2 regions of the Mesorhizobium sp. M0227 genome follow, and region 1 is predicted to be linked to the other one. Evidence: riboswitches for the same ligand, from Rfam matches in the RefSeq annotation. Region 1 holds a riboswitch; the other holds the start of a gene.
What was found. Region 1 has a riboswitch for thiamine pyrophosphate ahead of thiC (phosphomethylpyrimidine synthase ThiC). Riboswitches for the same ligand answer to the same signal wherever they lie in the genome.
Positions count from the first base shown of each region.

Region 2: another riboswitch for thiamine pyrophosphate. It lies ahead of thiB (thiamine ABC transporter substrate binding subunit); the one in region 1 lies ahead of thiC (phosphomethylpyrimidine synthase ThiC).

Region 1 covers NZ_JAMYSJ010000034.1:28,002-32,294, forward strand. Annotated here, with positions in the region: gene thiC (phosphomethylpyrimidine synthase ThiC) at 1-1,530, opposite strand, end outside; TPP riboswitch at 1,634-1,750, opposite strand; gene NKJ00_RS28745 (ATP-grasp domain-containing protein) at 1,974-3,278, opposite strand; gene hemA (5-aminolevulinate synthase) at 3,848-4,293, opposite strand, start outside.
Region 2 covers NZ_JAMYSJ010000003.1:173,733-178,025, reverse strand. Annotated here, with positions in the region: gene thiP (thiamine/thiamine pyrophosphate ABC transporter permease) at 1-545, opposite strand, end outside; gene thiB (thiamine ABC transporter substrate binding subunit) at 789-1,787, opposite strand; TPP riboswitch at 1,831-1,945, opposite strand; gene NKJ00_RS06455 (thiamine diphosphokinase) at 2,033-2,692, shown strand; gene NKJ00_RS06450 (ABC-F family ATP-binding cassette domain-containing protein) at 2,694-4,293, shown strand, end outside.

The DNA of each region.
Region 1 (4,293 bases):
ATCCCTGACTTTCGCTGCCGGATGGCCCTTCGCCAGGTCGGCGGCGTGGGCGGCGATCTTGTAGGTGATCACGCCGATCTTGACGTCGTTGCGATCGGGAAGGCCGAGATGCTCCTTCGGCGTGACGTAACAGAGCATGGCGGTGCCGAACCAGCCGATCATGGCGGCCCCAATGCCTGAGGTGATGTGGTCGTAGCCCGGCGCGATGTCGGTTGTCAGCGGTCCAAGCGTATAGAAGGGCGCTTCGCCGCAGACAGCGAGCTGCTTGTCCATGTTCGCCTTGATCTTGTGCATCGGCACGTGGCCGGGGCCCTCGATCATCACCTGGCAATCCTTCGCCCAGGCGATCTGCGTCAGCTCGCCGAGCGTCTCCAACTCGGCGAACTGCGCCGCGTCGTTGGCATCGGCGATCGAGCCGGGACGAAGGCCGTCGCCGAGCGAGAAGGACACGTCATAGGCTCTGGCGATGTCGCAGATCTCCGCGAAGTGCTCGTAGAGGAAGCTTTCCCGGTGATGGTGCAGGCACCATTTTGCCATGATCGACCCGCCGCGCGAGACGATGCCGGTGACCCGGTCGACGGTCAGCGGGATGTAATGCAGCCGCACGCCGGCGTGGATGGTGAAATAGTCGACGCCCTGCTCGGCCTGTTCGATCAGCGTGTCGCGGTACACCTCCCAGGTCAGATCCTCGGCAATGCCGCCAACCTTCTCGAGCGCCTGGTAGAGTGGCACCGTGCCGATCGGCACCGGTGCGTTGCGCACGATCCAGTCCCGGATGTTGTGAATGTTGCGGCCGGTCGACAGGTCCATCACCGTATCGGCGCCCCAGCGAATCGCCCAGACCATCTTTTCGACCTCTTCGGCCATCGACGATGTGACGGCGGAGTTGCCGATGTTGGCGTTGATCTTGACCAGAAAATTGCGACCGATGATCATCGGCTCGCTCTCGGGATGGTTGATGTTGGCGGGAATGATCGCCCGTCCGCGCGCCACCTCGTCGCGGACGAATTCGGGTGTGACGAAATCGGGCAGCATCGCGCCGAAAGCCTCGCCGTCGCGCTCAAGCTTGCCGTGCAGGATCTCGCGACCAAGGTTCTCGCGGATGGCGACGAACTCCATTTCGGGTGTGATGATGCCGGCGCGTGCATAGGCAAGCTGCGTCACCGCCTTGCCTGCTTTGGCCCTGAGCGGTCGGTGGCGGATGGGAAATTCTGGCGTCAGGCGTTCGCCCGTCGCGAAACCGTTGTCCTCCGGCCGGACGTGGCGGCCGTCACAGTCCTCGACATCGCCGCGCGCCAAGATCCATTCGTGGCGAAGCCGGGCCAGGCCTTTTTGGATGCTGGTTTCGACAGCCGGATCGGTATAGGAGCCCGACGGGTCGTAGACGGTGACGGGCGGTTCGCTGGCTGTCGGATGGACGGAGATTTCGCGCATCGGCACCCTGATCTGCGGGTGGATGGCACCGGGCTTGTGGATCTTACGCGAAGCAGGCAGCGGTCCCGTCGACACGGCGGGGGTGAGGGCATTCATCTTGAGGCTCCTTTGCTCATGCATTGGAGACCCAGTTCTGTGCCGGAAGGATGAAAAGACGCTTCTGTCTACCTGCCGAAACAGGACCTCGGGCGTGAACTCCCGCAGAGCGCTTGCACCGTCCCTACGCCAGTATGAACTGGATCAGGTTCAACGGGTCACTGCGCCGCGAAAGCCAGCAGTATCTCAGCCCCTTGCCGGGACTCCCCTGGTGAATGCCTCAAGTTGAACGGGCCGGGGTTGTCTTGTCAAGCGCGTGTTCGTCCTGCGGCGGCGGTGGGCGGCAATCAAATTGGGCCCAAATTGGGCCGACGGCCTCGCCACGGGTCGCGGAGAAGTTCCGCGGGAGGTAGGGCAGGTGTGGCCAAAGCTGCATTTGCCTCGTCAAACTTGATGTGACATTGACGTAGACGGAACTGCTGCGTTTCAAGGATCTTAAGCCGTCAATGCCTGATCGGAACAGAACTGGTGGACCGCCCGAACGCCCCACAAACATCGTGCTCTCGATCACCTCCTATTGTCGCCGGAAAAGGGGTGATCGACCAATCGATCAAGGCGACCGCTCGCTGAAGGGCGCCCTCGGTTTCAGCACGGCTGGGTGAAGTGGCAATGACATGTCCAATCCAGTCTCGGAAATCCCCCTTCCTGACGATCGGTGTCTTGGGTTCAACATTCAATTTGACCTCGGCCACACCTGATATAGCAGCTGCCTGAGTGTCGCCACCAATCCAGTCCAGGGTGCCATCTTGATCAGGAAGCAGGAATCGCGCGGCCGCAGTATGCGAATGCTTTTTGCGCAGATCCCATTCCTCGCCAATGACAAGCTTGATGTGCTCGGTGACGAGGTCGACACCGTAAGCTAACTGGACCAGTTGAGGGTCGGGCGCGCCACTAAGACGCGGATTGACTTCAATGACAACTGGACCGCGTTTCGTGCACCGGAGTTCAATGTTAGTTGGCCCCCAGCCAAGGCCGAGAGCCCGCAAACAGCTCAGCGAAACATCGGCGATGCGCTCACGCTCCTGATCGGTTAGCAGGGCCGGATATGTCACCTCACGTATGACGAAATGGGGGAGGGGACCAAAGTCATTGGCGCAAATCGCAACGACCTCATTCCCCATAACATTAATGCTATATAACGGGCCCTGTGCGAATTCTTCGACGAGTATTTTCGGTGTAGACCGCCATATGTGCTTTCCGCCCAATAGATAGGTCGTATGTTCGGCTACGTCTTCGAGGCTGCGGCACAATCGGACACCGATGCTGCCGCTGCCTACTGCCGGCTTAAGAATCACGGGCAGGCCGATCTCTGCAGCCGAGCTTTCTACCTCCGCCGCATTCGTTGCTAACCGATAAGCCGGTATTGGAACGCCGGCCTGCGCGAGGAGTTGGCGTTGCTTGAATTTGTCGCAGCTTCGTTCAATCGATTCAGGGTTCGGCCCCGGTAGATCGAAATGCCGGCAAAGCTTGCCAACTGTCGCATAGATCGATTCATGGTCCCCGGCAAAGCCAGTAATGCCAGCAATGTCGTGGGTAGCACGCAGCCGCGAACATTCGCGGACCAACGCTTCGAGATTGCCAGTGTCGACACGGATTGCCTCAACGTTTTCCGCCGAAAGATAGTCGTACCGAGGTGGATCAGCCGTCAGAGTAATTGGATGAAGACCAAGACACTGAGCCGCTTGGACGTATAGCTGACCAGTACCCCTATGGCCTTCGACCAATATGAGCGCTCTTCTTCTTACCATTGCTGTTAATCCCGATGTTGCGTGCTGGCGGCGGTCCGAGGGTACCGGCGTCACTTTTATGGCCGTGCCGGACCTCCGACTCGCGGTGCCGTACCATTGTCAACGACTGACGGTTGTAAAAATCTTGTAAATTGATTTGAAGGATCTGTTGCAGCGTTGTTGATTAGGGCGGCGTCGGAGGCTTGCTCCGTTCAAACTGGTTAGCTGGGGTTGGTGTGTGATCCCGTGGGCCTGGGCGTGACCTACCCCTCGGGTAGGGCACGCCAAGCCACATCAAACTCGCAGCACAAGAACATGCGCTCTGGTCATACCGGCTCATGGTGAGCCCTGAATCTGGAACCGGCCCGATGTGTAAGCAGCGAGTCGTCAAACGGCCCCATTCAATCATGGAGTCACATCATTTAAGATCGCGAAAGCTGTCATTGCGGGTTACGGAACTGCTTTCCGATGACATTCGAAGATGCGATCGGGCGTCAGAACCGGATCGCGGACCGCCGCTTCCACCTCGGCGAGCCCGGCTGATATAATCAGGTCTGAGGCTGCGCGCCCTGTCGTTCCCAGCATTTACATTAGGCAGCCTTGCCAAGATTGTCCCGCTGCAGAACCTGCCTGAGCGCATCGACGAACGTCCGAATATCTGTCGTACTATGGGCAGGCGTAACCGTCACCCTGAACCGCTCGGTTCCCACCGGAACACTCGGCGCCAGAATTGGCTGAACGTATATTCCATGCTGATCTAGAAGCTGGCGGGACGCTTCCTTGCAACGGAATGGATCACCAATAAGCACAGGAATGATGTGGCTTCGGGTCGGCATGACGGGGATGCCCGCCTCTTTCAGCAATCCGACTAAAAGTTTCGTTTTCAGGTGCAGATCAATTCGTTCTGAATCTGAATCGCGAAGATGGCGCAGCGCTGCCAGCGCACCAGCCGCAAGCGCTGGCGCAAGCGCCGTGGTGAAAATGAAACCGATCGAGAAGCTTCGTATGCTGTCAACAATGGAGGCAGGTCCGGTCA
Region 2 (4,293 bases), on a different contig from region 1:
AACGCCGGCCGCGCCGCCATGCCGAGCTGGCTCGCCAACCGCCATTGGTCGGCCGGTATGGTCTGCAGCGCCTCGAGGAACAGCCGCGTCGCCAGCGGCAGGTTGAAGAAGACATGGGCGACGAGGATGCCGGACAGGCCATAGATGCCCGGCCAGCTTCCCCCGCCGATCACGGCAAGCACGCCGGCGAAATAGCCGGCACGGCCATAAAGCGCCAGGATGCCGAGTGCTGCGACAATAGCCGGCAGCGCCAACGGCACGGCGAAGATCTGCAGGATGAAGGCGCGAGCGAAGAAACGTGGGTGCCGCGACAGAGCGCGCGCCACGAACAGCGCCGGGATGACCGAAAGCAGCGTCGAGAGCGCCGCTTGCCAGAGCGTGAAGCGAATGACGCGAAGCAGATAGGGATCGAAGGTTGCCCAGGCGCCCGAGAAATCATGGGCGCCCTCGAAAAGCAGGCCAGCAAACGCGCCGCCGATCAGCAGCGCGATTGCAGCGAGCGCGAGGGTGCCAGCGGTGATGCGGGGGTCAGACGCGCGTTGCACGCTGGACCACCATTCTTTCCATCGCGGCAATTACAAAGGATTGCGTTCCTTGGCGCCCCCCTCTGTCCTGCCGGACATCTCCCCCTCCAGGGAGGAGATCGGCCGTCACCCATGCTTCCGCTAGTCTCCAACGTTGCCGGACTGTAACCAGCAACGACGCTGCCAATCTCCCCCCTTGAGGGGGAGATTGCCGGCAGGCCAGAGGGGGGTGGAGTGGCGCGAACATCAAAAGAACTCGCAAGCCTACTTGCTCATCACCGCCAGCCATTCATCGACCCAAGCCTTGCGGTTGGCAGCGACCTCTTGCGGGCTGAACAGCAAGGTCTTGGTCGGCTTGACCAGTTTGTCGAAGGCCGGATTGAGCGGCTTGTCGGTCTTGCCGGCCGGGAACATCCAGTTGGTCTCGGGGATGGCATCCTGGAATTTCGGCCCGGTCATGAAGGCGATGAACTTGGCCGCCAGCGGGTTCTTGGCCCCCGCCGTGGTGATACCCGCGACTTCTATCTGCAAATACTCGCCCTCCTCGAACGACGCTGCCTGATAGCGCTCTGTCTTCTCGGCGACCATGTGGTAGGCCGGCGACGTCGTGTAGGACAGCACCATCGGCGCCTCGCCCTTGGTGAACAGCCCATAGGCCTCGCTCCAGCCCGGCGTCACGGTCAGCACTTTCGCCTTGAGCTTGGCCCAGGCCTCGGGCGCCTTGTCGCCATAGACTGACTTGACCCACAGAAGCAGACCGAGGCCCGGCGTGGAGGTGCGCGGATCCTGGATGACGATCTTGTCATCGGCACTGCCCTCGACCAGCTCTTTCAGGCTTTTCGGCGGGATCTTCAGCTTCTCGGTGTCGTAGACGACGGCGAAATATCCGTAGTCAAAGGGGACAAAAGTATCGTCGCTCCAGCCACCCGGCACGTTGACATCAGTTACGCCGCCATGCGGCGCGAACAAGCCTGACGCCTTGGCATCGGCGGTGAGATTGGTGTCGAGGCCAAGCACGATATCGGCCTTGGTCGATGCGCCTTCCAATCTGACGCGGTTGAGCAGCGCGACGCCGTCGGCGACCGAGACGAACTCGACATCGCAGCCGCATTCGGCCTCGAACTCCTTCTTCACCACGGGACCCGGACCCCAGTCGGCGGTGAAGCTATCATAGGTGTAGACGGTGAGCTTGTCCTTGGCCAAGGCCGGTCCGGACAAGGCCACGACCGTTGCTGAAACAAGAGCGTATAAAAACGTGCGCATCGGCGCCTCCTTCGTTCGAATTGAAAGGAATTGAGGCGTCGGACTGTCCGAAACGTCTAATCCCTCCGCCGGTACAAACCGGATCAGGTTCAGCGGGTTGGCGAGACTGCCTCTCAGCCGGTCCGCGAAGATCGCGTCCGGCACCCCGTTAGAGCGTTTCGACACATAGGCCGGGCCGATCCCCCATGCAAGTGGGAGTTTGCCGCCTTCCGTTTCCCGTGCCGGGCTGGTAAGGGCCACACGATATGAGCACATTCACCATCCTGCTTGGCGGCGATCTCATCCGCACGCCACGGCTCGACCGCCAGGCCGAAGGCTCCCGCGTCATCGCCGCCGACGCCGGCATCGGGCATGCGCGGCTGCTGGGTCTCGTGCCCGAACTGTGGGTGGGCGATTTCGATTCCGTGCCAGCCGAGCTGCCTGACGATCTCGCTTCCGTGCCGCGCCGGACCTTCCCGGCGGAAAAGGACCAGACCGATGGCGAACTGGCCATTGCCGCCGCACTCGAGCGCGGCGCGACCCGCCTGGTGCTCGCAGGTGCTTTCGGCGGCAAGCGCGCCGACCACGCTTTCCTGCATCTGGCGCTTGCCCTGCGGCTGGCCGAGGCCGGGACTGATGTGCTCCTGACCAGCGGCGCCCAGGAAGGCATCCCGCTGCTGCGCGGAACGGCCGGCTTCGACTATGCCGATGGCACGCTGTTTTCGGTGCTCGGCTTTTCCGAGCTCGCCGGCCTGACCGTCACCGGCGCCAAATGGCCGCTGAACCACGTCAAGGTGGCGTTCGGTTCGTCGCTGACCATCTCCAACGAGGTCAAGTCCGACAAGACCGGGGGCCGCCTCGAAATCGCGCTCGGCCATGGCCGCGCGATGCTGCTCGCTCATCCCTATCCCTTACCTGAAAGCTGACATGGCCCCGCCTCTTCTCAACCTCGACGGGATAAAACTGACCTTCGGCGGCACGCCGCTGCTCGACGGCGCCGCCTTGACGGCTTCGGCCGGCGACAAGATTGCACTGGTCGGCCGCAACGGGTCGGGCAAGTCGACCCTGCTGAAGATCGCCGCTGGCCTGATCGAGCCGCAGGACGGCGAGGTGTTCCGCCAGCCTTCGGCAACTATCCGCTATTTGCCGCAGATGCCGGACATGGAGGGCTTTGCCACCGTCCGCGCCTATGTCGAGGCCGGGCTTGGCCCCGCCGACGATCCCTACCGAGCCAGCTATCTGATGGAGCATCTCGGACTGTCGGGTGAGGAACGTCCGAATGATCTGTCGGGCGGCGAGGCGAGGCGTGCTGCCCTTGCCCGCGTGATGGCGCCGGAGCCAGACATCCTGCTGCTCGATGAGCCGACCAACCATCTCGACCTCTCGGTCATCGAATGGCTGGAAGAAGAACTCATCCGCACCTCCTCGGCACTGATCGTCATCTCGCACGACCGCCGCTTTCTCGAACGTGTGTCGCGCGCCACCATCTGGCTCGATCGCGGCCAGACCCGCAGGCTGGACAAGGGCTTTGGCCATTTCGAGGAATGGCGCGACCTGGTCCTGGAGGAAGAAGAGCGCGAGCAGCATAAACTCGGCCGCCAGATCGTTCGCGAAGAGCATTGGCTGCGCTACGGCGTGACGGCGCGGCGCAAGCGAAACATGCGCCGGCTCGGCGAGTTGCAGACCATGCGCCAGCGTTTTCGCGGCCATCGCGGTGCCGAAGGGTCGGCGACCATGGTGGCGAGCGACGCCGCCGAGTCCGGCAAGCTGGTGATCGAGGCGAAGAACATCGAGAAGAGCTTTGGCGATCTCACCGTGGTCAAGGGGTTTTCGACCCGCATCCAGCGCGGCGATCGCGTCGGCCTGGTCGGGCCGAACGGCGCCGGCAAGACGACGCTCTTGAAGATGCTGACCGGCGAGATGAAGCCGGACGCCGGTTCGGTGCGGCTCGGCACCAATCTGGAGATCGCCACGCTCGACCAGAAGCGCGAGGCGGTCGACCCGCAGGAGACGCTGGCGCAATATCTCACCGACGGGCGCGGCGAGAACCTCGTCATCAATGGCGAGCAGCGCCACGTCGTCTCCTACATGAAGGATTTCCTGTTCAAGCCGGAGCAGGCACGCACGCCGGTGCGCGAGTTGTCCGGCGGAGAACGGGCACGGCTCTTGCTGGCGCGGGTGCTGGCGCGGCCGGCAAACCTTCTGGTGCTCGACGAGCCGACCAACGATCTCGATATGGAGACGCTGGAACTGCTGCAGGAACTGGTCGCCGGCTTTGCCGGCACCGTCATCCTGGTCAGCCACGATCGCGATTTCCTCGACCGCACCGTGACCAGCCTGATCGCGCCGGATGGTGAAGGCCGCTGGATCGAATATGCCGGCGGCTACTCCGACATGCTGGCGCAGCGCGGCGGCACCAGGCTGGACGACCGCAAGGCGCGTGCGAAGGCCGAAAACGGCGAAGCGCCAGTGACGACCAGAAGTGAAGCGGCCGCGCCAAAGGGGCCGGCGAAGAAACTGTCGTTCA